Regions from separate parts of the Streptomyces changanensis genome, predicted to be linked through region 2. Evidence: riboswitches for the same ligand, from Rfam matches in the RefSeq annotation. Region 2 holds a riboswitch; the other holds the start of a gene.
What was found. Region 2 has a riboswitch for cobalamin ahead of NRO40_RS20040 (ribonucleoside-diphosphate reductase subunit alpha). Riboswitches for the same ligand answer to the same signal wherever they lie in the genome.
Positions count from the first base shown of each region.

Region 1: it holds a riboswitch for cobalamin, as region 2 does, so the genes downstream of both, NRO40_RS01710 (energy-coupling factor ABC transporter permease) here and NRO40_RS20040 (ribonucleoside-diphosphate reductase subunit alpha) in region 2, are expected to answer to the same signal.

Region 1 covers NZ_CP102332.1:395,868-403,263, forward strand. The annotation lists gene NRO40_RS01690 (polyamine aminopropyltransferase) at 1-1,010, shown strand, start outside; gene dhaK (dihydroxyacetone kinase subunit DhaK) at 1,063-2,055, shown strand; gene dhaL (dihydroxyacetone kinase subunit DhaL) at 2,061-2,678, shown strand; gene NRO40_RS01705 (PTS-dependent dihydroxyacetone kinase phosphotransferase subunit DhaM) at 2,675-3,088, shown strand; cobalamin riboswitch at 3,169-3,370, shown strand; gene NRO40_RS01710 (energy-coupling factor ABC transporter permease) at 3,400-4,092, shown strand; gene NRO40_RS01715 (energy-coupling factor ABC transporter substrate-binding protein) at 4,089-4,436, shown strand; gene cbiQ (cobalt ECF transporter T component CbiQ) at 4,442-5,188, shown strand; gene NRO40_RS01725 (energy-coupling factor ABC transporter ATP-binding protein) at 5,188-6,075, shown strand; gene NRO40_RS01730 (oxidoreductase) at 6,211-7,396, shown strand, end outside.
Region 2 covers NZ_CP102332.1:4,481,728-4,489,123, forward strand. The annotation lists gene NRO40_RS20040 (ribonucleoside-diphosphate reductase subunit alpha) at 1-2,126, opposite strand, end outside; cobalamin riboswitch at 2,272-2,399, opposite strand; gene NRO40_RS20045 (hypothetical protein) at 2,651-3,439, opposite strand; gene mctP (monocarboxylate uptake permease MctP) at 3,564-5,186, opposite strand; gene NRO40_RS20055 (DUF3311 domain-containing protein) at 5,183-5,437, opposite strand; gene NRO40_RS20060 (GntR family transcriptional regulator) at 5,603-6,388, opposite strand; gene NRO40_RS20065 (extracellular solute-binding protein) at 6,680-7,396, shown strand, end outside.

The sequences.
Region 1 (7,396 bases), 4.1 Mb from region 2:
TCGCCGGGGGCGGGGTCGTCCTGTGGATCTTCCGGCGGGAGACCCGCCGCGCCGTGCGGGCGGGGCTGCTCGCGGGGGTGGGCGCCGTGCTCGCCGTGCTGGGGACGGTGTACGTCCTCGCCGACGACATCGAGGTCACCGCGCGGCAGCGGCTGTACCGCGACCCGATCGTGCACGCCGAGACGACGCCGTACCAGGACGTCGTCGTCACCCGGTCGACGGCGTTCACCGGGGCGCCGGACACGCGGCTGTTCCTCAACGGCGACCTGCAGTTCTCGTCCGTCGACGAGTACCGGTACCACGAGGCGCTGGTCCACCCCGCCCTGTCCGGGAAGCGCGCGTCCGTGCTGGTGCTGGGCGGCGGCGACGCCCTGGCGCTGCGGGAGGTGCTGCGCTACGGCGACGTCCGGGAGGTGACGCTCGTCGACCTCGACCCGGCCGTGACCCGGCTGGCCCGCACCTTCACACCGCTTGTCGACCTGAACGGTCGGGCCCTGGAGGACCCGCGGGTGACGGTCGTCAACGCCGACGCGTTCACCTGGCTGCGTGACGCCGGCCGGCGCTACGACGCGGTGGTCGTCGACTTCCCCGACCCGGACACGGCCGCGCTGGCGAAGCTGTACAGCGTGGAGTTCTACCACCTGCTCGGCCGGGTCCTGGAGCCCGAGGGACGGGTCGTGGTGCAGGCCGGGTCGCCCTTCTTCGCGCCCCGGACGTACTGGTCGGTCGCCGCGACGATCCGGGAGGCCGGGTACGCGACCACCGCGTACCAGGTGGACGTGCCGAGCTTCGGCAACTGGGGCTTCGTCCTCGCCACCCCGGGGGCGGACGGGCCGCCGCCGACGCCGCGCCTCGCCCGGGACGCGCCGCCGCTGCGCTTCCTGGACGGCGCGGTGCTGGAGGCGGCCACGGTCTTCCCGCGCGACCGCCGCCCCCTGGACGTCCGGGCCAGCACCCTCTTGGACCCGGTGGTGCTGGAGTACGCGCGGCACGAGTGGCAGAACTACTGAGGGCCGCGTCCTCCTCTCGGTACTGTGCGGGTACGTCTCGTGAGGAGTAGCCGTGAGGATGCTGATCAACGTGCCCGAGACCGTCGTCGCCGACGCCCTGCGGGGCTTCGCGGCGGCGCATCCGGAACTCACCGTCGACGTCGAGAACAGGGTGGTGGTCCGCCGGGACGCGCCGGTCGCCGGGAAGGTCGCCCTGGTGTCGGGCGGCGGGTCGGGGCACGAACCGCTGCACGCCGGGTTCGTCGGCCCGGGGATGCTCTCCGCGGCGTGCCCGGGCGAGGTGTTCACGTCGCCGGTGCCCGACCAGATGGTCCGGGCCGCGGCCGCGGTGGACAGCGGCGCCGGCGTGCTGTTCGTGGTGAAGAACTACACGGGTGACGTGCTGAACTTCGACATGGCGGCGGAGCTCGCCGAGGACGAGGGCGTGCAGGTCGCCCGGGTTCTCGTCGACGACGACGTGGCCGTCTCCGACAGCCTGTACACGGCCGGGCGGCGCGGTACGGGGGCGACCCTGTTCGTGGAGAAGATCGCCGGCGCCGCCGCCGAGGAGGGCGCGCCGCTGGAGCGGGTCGAGTCGATCGCGCGCCGGGTGAACGCCGCGTCCCGCAGCTTCGGGGTGGCGCTGAGCGCGTGCAGCACGCCCGCGAAGGGCGGCCCCACCTTCGACCTGCCGCCCGGCGAGCTGGAGCTGGGCGTCGGCATCCACGGCGAACCGGGGCGCGAGCGGCGCCCGATGATGACGTCGCGGGAGATCGCCGACGTGGCGGTGGACGTCGTGCTGGACGACCTGCGGCCCTCGGGTCCGGTGCTGTTGCTGGTCAACGGCATGGGCGGGACGCCGCTGCTGGAGCTGTACGGGTTCGGCGCCGAGGTGCACCGGGTGCTGGGCGAGCGCGGGGTGCCGGTGGCCCGCACGCTCGTCGGCAGCTACGTGACGTCGTTGGACATGGCCGGTGCCTCGGTGACGCTGTGCCGGGCGGACGAGGAGCTGCTGCGGCTGTGGGACGCGCCGGTGCGGACACCGGCGCTGCGGTGGGGGTGGTGAGCGCGGTGCTGGACTCCGGGACGTTCCTGCGGTGGATGGCCGCGATGGCGGCGGCCGTGGACCGGGACGCCGACCTCCTCACGGAGCTGGACTCCGCGATCGGCGACGCCGACCACGGGGCCAACCTGCGGCGCGGCTTCACGGCGGTGGCGGCCGCGCTGGAGGAGGAGCCGCCGCGGGCGCCCGGCGCGGTCCTGGTGCTGGCCGGCCGGCGGCTGATCTCCACGGTGGGCGGGGCGTCGGGGCCGCTGTACGGCACGCTGCTGCGGAGCGCCGGCAAGGCCCTGGGCGACGAGCCCGAGGTGGCGCCCGCGCGACTGGCGGAGGCGCTGGACGCCGGTGTCGCGGCGGTGGCCCGGCTCGGCGGGGCGCGGGCCGGGGACAAGACGATGCTGGACGCGCTGCAGCCGGCCGTGGCCGCGCTCGGCCAGGACCGGCCGGACGCCGTCGCGGCGGCCGCGCGGGCCGCCGCGGAGGGCGCGGCGGCGACCGGGCCGATGCGCGCCCGCAAGGGACGGGCCAGTTACCTCGGCGAGCGGTCGGTGGGACACCGGGACCCGGGCGCCACGTCGGCCGCGCTGCTCTTCGCGGCACTCGCCGACGCCACGGGGGAGGCGGCGTGAGCGGGGCGGGGGCGCCCGTGGGTGTCGTGCTCGTCTCGCACAGCGCCCCGGTCGCGGAGGCCGTAGCCGCGCTCGCCCGGGGACTGGCCGGGGGCGCCGGCGGGGTACCGGTGGCGGCGGCCGGCGGCGGGCCGGACGGCGGGCTCGGTACGAGCGCCGAGCTGGTCGCGCGGGCGGCCGCGGAGGTCGACGGCGGCGCCGGCGTCGCGGTCCTGGTGGACCTGGGCAGCGCCGTCCTGACGGTGAAGGCGCTGCTGGAGGAGGAGGGGGAACTGCCGGCGGGGACGAGGCTGGTGGACGCGCCGTTCGTGGAGGGCGCGGTGGCGGCCGTCGTCACCGCGGCGGCGGGCGGCGACCTCGACGCGGTGGAGACGGCGGCCTCGGAGGCGTACGGCTACCGCAAGCGGTAGGGCGTGGCGGGTGCCCGCGAGCGCCTGCCCGTGCGGCGAGGCCCCCCGTGCGCGCGGTTGTGATGTACCTGGTCAACGCACTAGTGTCGCAGGGCCTTGGTGTACGGGAAGCCGGTGTGGAACCGGCGCGGCCCTCGCCACTGTGATCGGGAAGTCCGGCCCCACCCCCCGCGCAAGCGGGGAAGCCACTGGACCGCCGCGGGAGACCGCGGCGTCCGGGAAGGCGGGGTCGAGGCGGTAGTACCCGTCAGCCAGGAGACCGGCCAGGGCGCGTTGTCCATCCACGAGGTGCTGGAGAGGGTCTCCCCCACATGCATATAGCCGAAGGGTTCCTACCCCGGGAACACGCGGTCGCCTGGACACTGGCGGCCGCTCCGTTCGTCGTCCACGGCGTCCGGGCGCTGACCCGGGAGGTCAGGGCCAACCCCGAGTCGACGCTGCTGCTCGGCGCCTCCGGGGCGTTCACGTTCGTCCTGTCCGCGTTGAAGATCCCGTCGGTGACGGGCAGCTGCAGCCACCCCACCGGTACCGGGCTCGGCGCCATCCTGTTCCGGCCGCCCATCATGGCCGTGCTCGGCACGATCACCCTGCTGTTCCAGGCGCTGCTGCTGGCGCACGGCGGTCTGACGACGCTCGGCGCGAACGCCTTCTCGATGGCGGTCGTGGGACCGTGGGCCGGGTACGGGCTGTACCGGCTGCTGCGCCGCACGGGAGCGCCCCTGATGGTGGCCGTCTTCTTCGGCGCGTTCGCGGCGGACCTGTCCACGTACTGCGTGACGAGCGTGCAGCTGGCGCTCGCGTTCCCCGACCCGGGCAGCGGCTTCACGGGCGCGCTCGCCAAGTTCGGCGGGATCTTCGCGGTGACGCAGCTCCCCCTGGCGGTGAGCGAGGGCCTGCTGACGGTGCTGGTGATGCGGCTGCTGCGGCAGTCGAGCGGGGGCGAGCTGGCCCGGCTCGGCGTGCTCCCGGCGTCGGGCGCGGCGAAGGAGGCGGCGGTCCGATGAGCCGGAACGCGAGGATCAACACCCTGCTGCTGCTCGTCGTGGTGGCGCTGGCGGTGCTGCCGCTGGCGCTCGGCCTGGGCGATCACAAAGAGGAGCCGTTCACGGGCGCGGACGCGCAGGCGGAGGTGGCGATCACCGAGAACGCCCCCGACTACGAGCCGTGGTTCAGCCCGCTGTACGAGCCGCCGTCGGGTGAGGTGGAGTCGGCGCTGTTCTCCCTGCAGGCCGCGCTGGGCGCCGGAGTGCTGGCGTACTACTTCGGGCTGCGCCGCGGGCGCCGCCAGGGTGAGGAGCGGGCCGGGGCCGGCGGGGCGGCCGAGCCGCCCGCGGCGTCCGGGGAGTAGCGGGGGTGCTGCCCATCGACGTGGCGGCGCACGGCAGCCGCTGGCGCCGCCGCCACCCGGGCGAGAAGGCCGTGCTCGGTCTCGGCCTGACGGTCTGTGCGGTGTCCCTGCCGCCGTGGCCGGGCGCGGCACTGGTGGCGGTGGTCGCCGTCGTGGTGCTGCTGGGGCCGGCCGGGGTGGCTCCGCGGCAGCTGTGGCGGGCGTGGCGGGTGCCGCTCGGCTTCTGCGTCACGGGCGCGGTGCCGCTGCTGTTCCAAGTGGGCGGCCCGGCGGGCTGGGTGGCGCCCGCGCCCGGTGGGGCCGTGCAGGCCGGGGAGTTGCTGCTGCGGTCGTCGGCGGCGTCGCTGGGGGTGCTGCTCTTCGCCTTCACGACGCCCGTGTCGGACGTGCTGCCCCGGCTGGTGCGGGCGGGCGTGCCCGCGCCGGTGGTGGACGTGGCGCTGGTGATGTACCGCATCGGCTTCCTGCTGCTGGACGCGGTGGCGCGGATCCGGCAGGCGCAGGCCGCGCGGCTGGGGACGACCAGCCGGGCCGCGGCGTGGCGCTCGGCGGCCGGGCTCGGGGCCACCGCGTTCGTCCGCGCCTTCGACCGGGCGACACGGCTGCAGAGCGGTCTCGCCGGCCGCGGTTACGACGGGACGCTGCGGGTGCTGGTGCCCGCGGCGCGACTGGACCGCCGCTTCCTGGCGGCGACGGCGGTGTTGCTGGCGGCGCTGGTCGCGGCCGCCCTCGGACTCGAACGGGTGGTGTGATGACCGGGTCGCCGGTGGTGGAGCTGGTGGGGGCGGGGTTCGCCTACGAGGGCGGACCCGCCGTGCTGAGCGGGGTCGACTTCGCCGTGCCGGAGGGGCGGTCCCTGGCGGTCCTGGGCCGCAACGGCGGCGGCAAGACGACGCTGCTGCGGCTGCTGAGCGGCGGTCTGCGGTGCGCGAGCGGGCGGCTGCGCCTGGCCGGCGAGGACGTGACGTACGACCGCAGAGGCCTGACCCGGCTGCGGACGGCGGTGCAGCTGGTGGTGCAGGACCCGGACGACCAGCTCTTCGCCGCGTCGGTCGGGCAGGACGTGTCGTTCGGCCCGATGAACCTGGGCCTGCCGGAGGAGGAGGTCCGCGCCCGGGTCCGCGAGGCGCTGGAGGCCCTGGACATCGTGGCGCTGGAGGACCGGCCGACGCACCTGCTGTCGTACGGGCAGCGGAAGCGCGCGGCGATCGCGGGGGCCGTCGCGATGCGGCCCCGGGTCCTCATCCTCGACGAGCCGACGGCCGGGCTCGACCCGCACGGGCAGGAGCGGCTGCTGGCGGTGCTGGAGGGGTTGCGGGTGTCGGGGACGACCGTGGTGATGGCCACGCACGACGTGGACCTGGCGCTGCGGTGGGCGGACGACGCGGCGGTGCTCACACCGGACGGGGTGCGCACGGGCCCGGTGGAGGAGCTGCTGGCGGACGGGGAACTGCTGGACGCGGCACGGCTGCGGCGGCCGTGGGCGATGGCGGTGGCGCGGCTGCTGCGGGCGCACGGGTTGCCGGACCCGGGGGCCGGGACCCCGCCGGGCGGCGGGAAGGCGACGCCGTGGGGGACGGTGCCGTGCACGCCGGAGGGGCTGGACGCCTGGGGGGCGGACCTCGCTCAGCGCGGCTGACGGCGGCGGGGAGTGCGGGCGCACCCGGCGTACGTAGCGCACCTCACGCCCCGACCGTTGTGCAACTTGTTGCATAAAGGGGGCGCGGTCGTCTACAACAGGGGCGATGACACCGCGCGCGAGGAGGCGCCCCTCATGACCCCGACCCCGACCCCGTCCCGGTACCCGCACCTGCTGCGCCCCCTGGACCTGGGCTTCACCACCCTGCCGAACCGGGTGCTCATGGGGTCGATGCACGTCGGCCTGGAGGAGGCGGAGAACGGTTTCGAGCGGATGGCCGCCTTCTACGCGGCCCGCGCCCGCGGCGGGGCCGCCCTCATCGTGACGGGCGGCATCGCCCCGAACGAGGCGGGCCGGCCCTACGACGGCGGCGCCAAGCTGACCTCCGCGCAGGAGGCGGAGCAGCACCGCGTCGTGACGGACGCGGTACACGCGGCCGGCGGCAGGATCGCGATGCAGATCCTCCACTTCGGCCGCTACGCCTACCACCCGCGGCTGGTGGCGCCGAGCGCCCTCCAGGCGCCGATCAGCCCCTTCGTCCCGCACGCCCTGACGGACGCCGAGGTCGAGCAGACCGTCGAGGACTACGTGCGGGCGGCGGAGCTGGCGAAGTCGGCCGGCTACGACGGCGTCGAGATCATGGGCTCGGAGGGGTACCTCATCAACGAGTTCATCGCCGCGGCGACCAATCACCGCGAGGACCGGTGGGGCGGCTCGTACGAGAACCGGGTGCGCTTCCCGCTGGAGATCGTCCGCCGCACCCGCGAGCGGGTGGGCGAGGACTTCATCCTCGTCTACCGGCTGTCGATGCTCGACCTGGTGCCCGGCGGGTCGTCGCTGGACGAGGTGGTCGCGCTGGCGAAGGAGATCGAGGCCGCGGGCGCGACGATCATCAACACCGGCATCGGCTGGCACGAGGCGCGCATCCCCACGATCGCCACGTCCGTGCCGCGCGCCGCGTACACCTGGGTCACGAAGCGGCTGATGGGGGCGGTCTCCGTGCCCCTGGTCACGAGCAACCGCATCAACACGCCGGAGGTGGCCGAGGAGGTCCTCGCCGACGGCCGCGCCGACATGGTGTCCCTCGCCCGCCCCTTCCTCGCCGATCCGGAGTTCGTGGCGAAGGCCCGCGCGGGACGGCCCGAGACGATCAACACCTGCATCGGCTGCAACCAGGCGTGCCTGGACCACACCTTCAGCGGGAAGATCACCTCCTGCCTCGTCAACCCGCGCGCCTGTCACGAGACCGAGCTGGTGCTCTCCCCCACTCGGCTGCGCCGGCGCGTCGCCGTCGTCGGGGCGGGCCCGGCCGGCCTCGCCT
Region 2 (7,396 bases):
GACTGCGACTGGTCCAGGAACGGCGTGCGGGCGGCGGCCATGTCGATCAGGCCGCGCTGCGGGATCTCCCACGCCGTGCGGTACAGGGCCCGCACGTCGGCCGGGACCCAGGTGAAGCCCTGCACGGAGCCGCTGGACTCGCGCAGCGCCTCACGGGTCTGCGCGTCCCACACGCCGAGCTTCTTCAACTCGTCCACCAGGTAGGAGTTGACCTGGAGGAACTCGCCGGACAGCGTCTCGCGCTTGAAGAGGTTGGAGACCTGCGGCTCGATGCACTCGTAGACCCCGGCGATGGAGGCGATCGTCGCCGTCGGCGCGATGGCGAGCAGCAGCGAGTTGCGCATGCCGACCTCGGCGACGCGGGCGCGCAGCGCCTCCCACCGCTCGGGCCAGGCCAGTTCGACGTCGTAGTGGTCGGGGTGGAGCACGCCGCGCGCGGTCCGCGTCTTCTCCCACGCGGGCAGCGGGCCGTGGCGCTCGGCCAGGTCGGCGGATGCCTCGTACGCGGCGAGCATGATCCGCTCGGCGATCCGCGTCGACAGGGCGAGCGCCTCGGGGGAGTCGAACGGCAGCCGCAGCCGGAAGAAGACGTCCTGGAGGCCCATCGCGCCCAGGCCCACCGGGCGCCAGCGGGCGTTGGAGCGGCCCGCCTGCTCGGTCGGGTAGAAGTTGATGTCGACGACCCGGTCGAGGAAGGTGACGGCCGTGCGGACGGTCTCGTCCAGCCGCTCCCAGTCGATGGAGTCACCGGTCACGAACGCGCCGAGGTTGACGGAGCCCAGGTTGCAGACCGCGGTCTCGCCGTCGTCCGTGACCTCCAGGATCTCCGTGCAGAGGTTGGAGGAGTGGACCGTGTGGCCCGGCTCGGCGGTCTGGTTGGCGGTGCGGTTGGCGGCGTCCTTGAACGTCATCCAGCCGTTGCCGGTCTGCGCGAGCGTCCGCATCATCCGGCCGTACAGGTCGCGGGCCGGCATCGTCCGGCGGGCCAGGCCCTTGGCCTCGGCGGCGCGGTAGGCGGCGTCGAACTCCTCGCCCCACAGGTCGACCAGCTCGGGGACGTCCGACGGCGAGAAGAGCGACCAGTCGGCGTCGGCGTTGACGCGGCGCATGAACTCGTCGGGGATCCAGTGCGCCAGGTTGAGGTTGTGCGTGCGCCGGGCGTCCTCGCCCGTGTTGTCGCGCAGCTCCAGGAACTCCTCGATGTCCGCGTGCCAGGTCTCCAGGTAGACGGCGGCCGCGCCCTTGCGCCGCCCGCCCTGGTTGACGGCGGCGACGGACGCGTCCAGCGTCTTCAGGAACGGCACGATGCCGTTGGAGTGGCCGTTGGTGCCGCGGATCAGCGAACCGCGGGCGCGGATCCGCGAGTACGACAGACCGATGCCGCCCGCGTGCTTCGAGAGCCGGGCCACCTGGTGGTAGCGGTCGTAGATGGAGTCCAGCTCGTCCTGCGGGGAGTCCAGCAGGTAGCAGGAGGACATCTGGGGGTGCCGGGTGCCCGAGTTGAACAGGGTCGGCGAGGACGGCAGGTAGTCGAGGCGGCTCATCAGCCGGTACAGCGCCTCGACCTCGTCCAGGGCGCCCGCCGAACGGTCGGCGGCCAGGCCGCAGGCGACCCGCAGCAGGAAGTGCTGCGGGGTCTCGACCACCTTGCGGGTGAGCGGGTGGCGCAGCAGGTAGCGCGAGTACAGGGTGCGCAGGCCGAAGTAGCCGAACCGGTCGTCGGCCGCGGGGTCGATCACGGCGTCCAGCCGGTCGGCGTGGCCCGCCACGAGCTCGGCGGTGCGGTCGGCGATGAGCCCCTCGCGGTGGCCGACGGCGACGGAGGCCGAGAAGCACACCGCGCCCTGGCCCGCCGCCTCGTCGGCGATGGTCCGGGTCAGGAGCCGCGCGGCGAGCTTCGAGTACGCGGGGTCCTCGGCGATCAGTCCGGCCGCCGCCTCGGTGGCGAGCTCCCGCAGTTCGGCCTCGTCCGACCCGGCGTGCCGGCCGCGCAGGGCGGCGGCGGCGACCCGGCCGGGGTCGGCGTCGGGGAGGTCCGCGGTGAGGTCGGTCAGGGTCCGCAGCAGCGCGGTCCCGGGCGCGTCGACTTCGGTGGCTGAAGCCGGATCCGCTGGCGCGATGGTCACGTGGGGGCTCTCCCTCGCTCGGCTCGGGGTCCCGCGGGCGGGGGCGGGGGAGCGGGGCGCGCCTCACCCCGGGCACGGGGGCGTGCGTGACCGCGTCCACCGGCCCACTCCGCGAGGCCCGGACGTCTGGGCACCCGGGCCGGACGGTCCGGGCGCGCTGCCGGCAGGTCGTCGGACTCGCGGGTACGCGAAGGGCACACCGGTACACCGTTGCGGGACAGTTCCGGACTCTCACCGGATTCCCCTGCTGCGACAGCGAGGACGAGCATACATGTGGGGGGCACCCCTCACGGCACACCCCACATGTTGTGTCAGAGTGTCGGCGCGTACGCGAACAGTGGCAGCCCGGGGAGGGGTTCCGGCCCCGGCGGAGGGGTCCGCGCGGGGCTGCCACGGGGCTCTCGCGGGACCGGCGCGTGGCCCCTCGGGGAGGGCCGGCGCGGGCGGACACGGGGGCCGTCACGGGCCGCCGCGGGGCTCCCGCGAGCCCGCGGGGGCGGCGCGGCCGGGGTGGTGGGGCGGGGTCAGCCGCTCACGCCCACGCCGTTGTCGGGCGCCCCGTCACCCACGGGAGGCAGGTCCCCGCGCTCCACGGGCGCGCCGCCGGTGCCGCCGGGGCCGCCGCTGCCGGCCGTGCCGCTTGTGCCGCTCGTGCCGCTCGTGCCGCTCGTGCCGCCGGGACCGCCGTTGCCGCTCGTGCCGCCCGAGCCACCCGACCCGGGCGGGCGTTCGGGCAGTACCTCTGCCAACTCCTCGTCGGAGGCGCGGTGCGCCCGCTCGGCGGCGGCACGCAGGGTGGCGCGGTCCACGGCGGCGCGGTCGGCGCTCACGCGGATGCGCAGCCCGCCCTCGACGCGCAGGTACTCGTGTGCCGTGTCCCCGGAGCGGTACCACAGCGCCCCGTCCGCTGCGCACGGCCCGCCACCGGCCGCGCCCGTGCCGGTCGACGGGGCGGGTGGGGCCGACGGGACGGCGGCGCAGCCCACGTCCTCGAGGCGGCCCCGCTCGACGCCGAGGGTGAGCGTGCCGCCGCCCTTCGAGACGTACGACGCGGAGAAGCCGTCGTCGCCGAGGACGCCCACCGACTGCTCGGCGAGGTCGAAGCCGTCGGCCTCGGTCACGTACACGTGTTCCGCCCTGGTCTGCAGGGCGGCGGCGCGGGCCTCCAACTCCGCCCGGTCCGGGGCGCCGGAGCCGGCCACCTGCGTGCCGCAGCCGACGAGGAGCAGCAGCGGCGACGCCAGGGCGGCCAGGAGCGCCGGGGTGCGCCGGGGGCGCGGGGGGAGCGGTGCGGGCACCGGGCGTCGTGTCATGCGCACATCCTCGCCTACCGGCCCGGTACCGGACGAGGGCCCCCGTCGGCCCGGTACGCGCACGAGGGCCCCCGCCGCCCTGCCGGGACGGTGCGGGGGCCCTCGCCGCGGGGCGGTCCGGGGTTCAGTGCCCGGTGCCGACCTTGGGCATCGTCCGGCGGACGCCCGTGTCGCCCACGTCGGCGGTGTAGTCGCCGGCGGTCGTCTCGTCGACGCCCTCCGGCGCCCGCACCGCCCGCAGCGCGAACGTGAGGACCACCGTGACCAGGAGGTTCAGCACGAAGGCGGTGAGGCCGATGTACCCGATCTCCCCGATGCCGGGGATCTCCGCCGACGAGCCGCCGAAGTGCTTCTGCGTGGGGCCGGCGACGTTGTACGCGGTCCAGGTGCCGTACACCATGCCGACCGCCCAGCCACCGAGCAGCGCCCAGCGGTGGAACCACCGGGTGAACAGGCCGCCGACCAGCGCGGGGAAGGTCTGGAGGATCCAGATGCCGCCGAGGAGCTGGAAGTTGATGGCGACCGTCTTGTCCATCGTGAGGACGAACGCCAGCGCGCCCACCTTGACCAGCAGCGACACCAGCTTGGACACCTTGGTCTCCTGCTCCGGGGTGGCGTCCGGCTTCAGGAAGTCCTTGTAGATGTTGCGGGTGAAGAGGTTGGCCGCGGCGATCGACATGATCGCGGCCGGTACGAGCGCGCCGATGCCGATGGCGGCGAAGGCGACCCCGGCGAACCAGTCGGGGAACATGTCCTCGAACAGTTGCGGGATGGCCAGCTGGCCGTTCTGCACCTTGATGCCCGCGGCGATCGCCATGAAGCCGAGGAACGCCAGCAGGCCCAGCATCAGCGAGTACAGCGGCAGGATGGTGGTGTTGCGGCGAATGACGTCACGGCTGCGGGACGACAACGTCGCGGTGATGGAGTGCGGGTACATGAAGAGCGCCAGCGCCGAGCCGAGCGCCAGGGTCGCGTACGTCCACTGGCCGGCCTCGCCCGGCACCAGCGCGCCGCGCGGCTTGTCGGTCGCCGGGTTGACCTGGGCGTAGGCGTCGCTCGCGGCGCTGAAGATCGCGTCGAAGCCGCCGAGCTTGATCGGGATGTAGATGATGGCGACCGCGATGACCAGGTAGATGAGCGTGTCCTTGACGAACGCGATCAGCGCGGGGGCGCGCAGCCCGGAGGAGTACGTGTACGCGGCGAGGACGCCGAAGGCGATCAGCAGCGGGAGGTCCTTGACGAACCAGTGCGTGGACTCGCCGCCGCCCACGCCCATCACGTCCAGCACGGCCTGGATGCCGACCAGCTGGAGCGCGATGTACGGCATGGTGGCGAGGATGCCGGTGAGGGCGACCGCCAGCGACAGGCCCTTGGAGCCCCAGCGGCCGCGCACGAAGTCGGCGGTGGTGACGTAGCCGTGCCGGTGCGACACCGACCACAGGCGCGGCAGGAAGGTGAAGATCAGCGGGTAGACGAGGATCGTGTACGGCACGGCGAAGAAGCCGGCGGCGCCCGCCGCGTAGATGGCCGCCGGGACGGCGACGAAGGTGTACGCCGTGTACAGGTCCCCGCCGAGCAGGAACCACGTGACCCACGTGCCGAACGACCGGCCGCCCAGGCCCCATTCGTCCAGGCTCTGCTCGTTCTCGGCCCGGCGCCAGCGCGCGGCCAGGAAGCCCATGACCGTGACGAGCAGGAAGAAGAAGACGAAGACGGCGAGCGCGACGCCGTTCACACCGTCCTTCATCGCTCCGCACCCCCGTCCCGGGAGGCGCGGGCCCGCTGGTCACGGTGCCAGAGCCGGTACGCGAGCATGGTCAGCGCCGTGGACAGCACGACCCAGAGCATCTGGTACCAGTAGAAGAACGGGATCCCGATGAGCACCGGCTCCGTCCGGGCGTAGGAGCCCACCCAGAGCATCGCGACGAACGGGGCGACGAGACAGAACGCGATCACCACCCGCACGGGGGTGACGACGGGTGGTTTCTCTTGCGACATCTCCGGCATACGGCGGCACCGTCCCCTCAAGATCAGCCGTGCGATGCGGTGAATCTAGGGGACGGCCCGGCGCGAGGGAACCCGTCGCTTGATAACGGTGTGACTGCGGAGGCGTGTGTGAGGGGTGGGAATCCTGTGCCCGTCGCCGGGTCCGGCCGTCCGGGCCTACTCGTCCCTCGGCCGCTGGAGCCGGGCCACGAACTTGTACCGGTCGCCCCGGTACACCGACCGCACCCACTCGACGGGCGCGCCGTCCTCGTCGATGGAGTGCCGGGAGAGCATCAGCATCGGCAGGCCCACGTCCGTGCCGAGCAGCCCCGCCTCGCGCGGTGTGGCCAGCGACGTCTCGATGGTCTCCTCCGCCTGGGCCAGCCGCACGTCGTACACCTCGGCGAGCGCGGTGTAGAGGGAGGTGTACTTCACCAGCGAGCGGCGCAGCGCCGGGAAGCGCTTCGCCGACAGGTGGGTGGTCTCGATGGCCATGGGCTCGCCGCTGGCCAGGCGCAGGCGCTCGATGCGCAGGACGCGCCCGCCCGGCTGGATGTCGAGGAGTCCGGCGAGGGTGTCGTCGGCGGTGACGTAGCCGATGTCCAGCAGCTGGGAGGTGGGTTCGAGGCCCTGGGCGCGCATGTCCTCCGTGTAGGAGGTGAGCTGGAGCGCCTGGGAGACCTTGGGCTTGGCGACGAACGTGCCCTTGCCCTGGATCCGCTCCAGCCGCCCCTCGACGACGAGCTCCTGGAGCGCCTGGCGCACGGTGGTGCGGGAGGTGTCGAACTCGGTGGCGAGCGTGCGCTCCGGCGGCACGGGGGTGCCGGGGGGCATGGTCTCGGTCATGTCCAGCAAGTGCCGCTTGAGTCGGTAGTACTTGGGCACGCGAGCGGTCCGCGTCGCCGTCCCGTTCTCGGACGGGAGCGCCTTCCCGGGCTCCGTACCGCCACTGTGCGCGGCCATGGCTTGCCTCTCCGACTCCTGTGCTGTTGCCGTCACCGGCTCCTCCGTCTGTCGCGGCTCACATGGTGGCACGGACCGGTCACGGGTCGTCGCCCCTCCTCAGGTGTCGGTCCCATAACGGACGCAACAGCCCCTCTTATACACCCTTGACACCCCCAAAGGTCTAGGCCAAGCTCCGGGTTACTGGTCTAAACCATTAAAGATCAGGTCCCAGTCCCACGAGCAAGATGCGTCGTACGTCGCACGTCTCCGCGGTGGGCAGGGGTTGCAGGCATCCCTGAGGAGGGTGGCGTGAAGCGCAAGCTCATCGCGGCGATCGGCGTCGCGGGCATGATGGTCAGTCTCGCCGCTTGCGGCGGTTCCGACAACGGCGGCGACAAGGCGGGCGGCGCCAAGGAGCTGACCGTCTGGCTGACCGTCGACGCGCAGAACAACTGGCCGGACCTGGTCAAGGCGGCCGACGACGCGATCACCAAGAAGTACCCGGGCATCAAGATCAAGCACGAGTACTACGGCTGGCCCGACAAGAACACCAAGCTCGACGCCGTGCTGGCCACGGACAAGGCCCCCGACGTGGTCGAGATGGGCAACACCGAGATGATCGGCTACATGGCGAAGGGCGCCTTCGCCGAGGTCGACCCCGCGAAGTTCGAGAACTCGGACAAGTGGCTGGACGCCCTGAAGGAGTCCGTCACCTACAACGGCAAGACGTACGGCGTCCCCTACTACGCGGGCGGCCGCATCGGCACCTGGCGCAAGGACGTCGCCGCCGAGGCCGGCGTCACGACGGCCCCGAAGACCTGGGCCGAGCTGACCGCCGCCCTGGACAAGATCCAGGCGAAGAAGGGCGAGAAGTTCAGCGCCTGGTACCAGCCGGCGCCGGACTGGTACGCCGCGATGTCGTTCGTCTTCGACGCCGGCGGCTCCATCGCCGAGCAGGACGGCGAGACGTGGAAGGCGAACCTCTCGTCGCCGGAGTCCGTCAAGGGCCTCACCGAGTACAAGAAG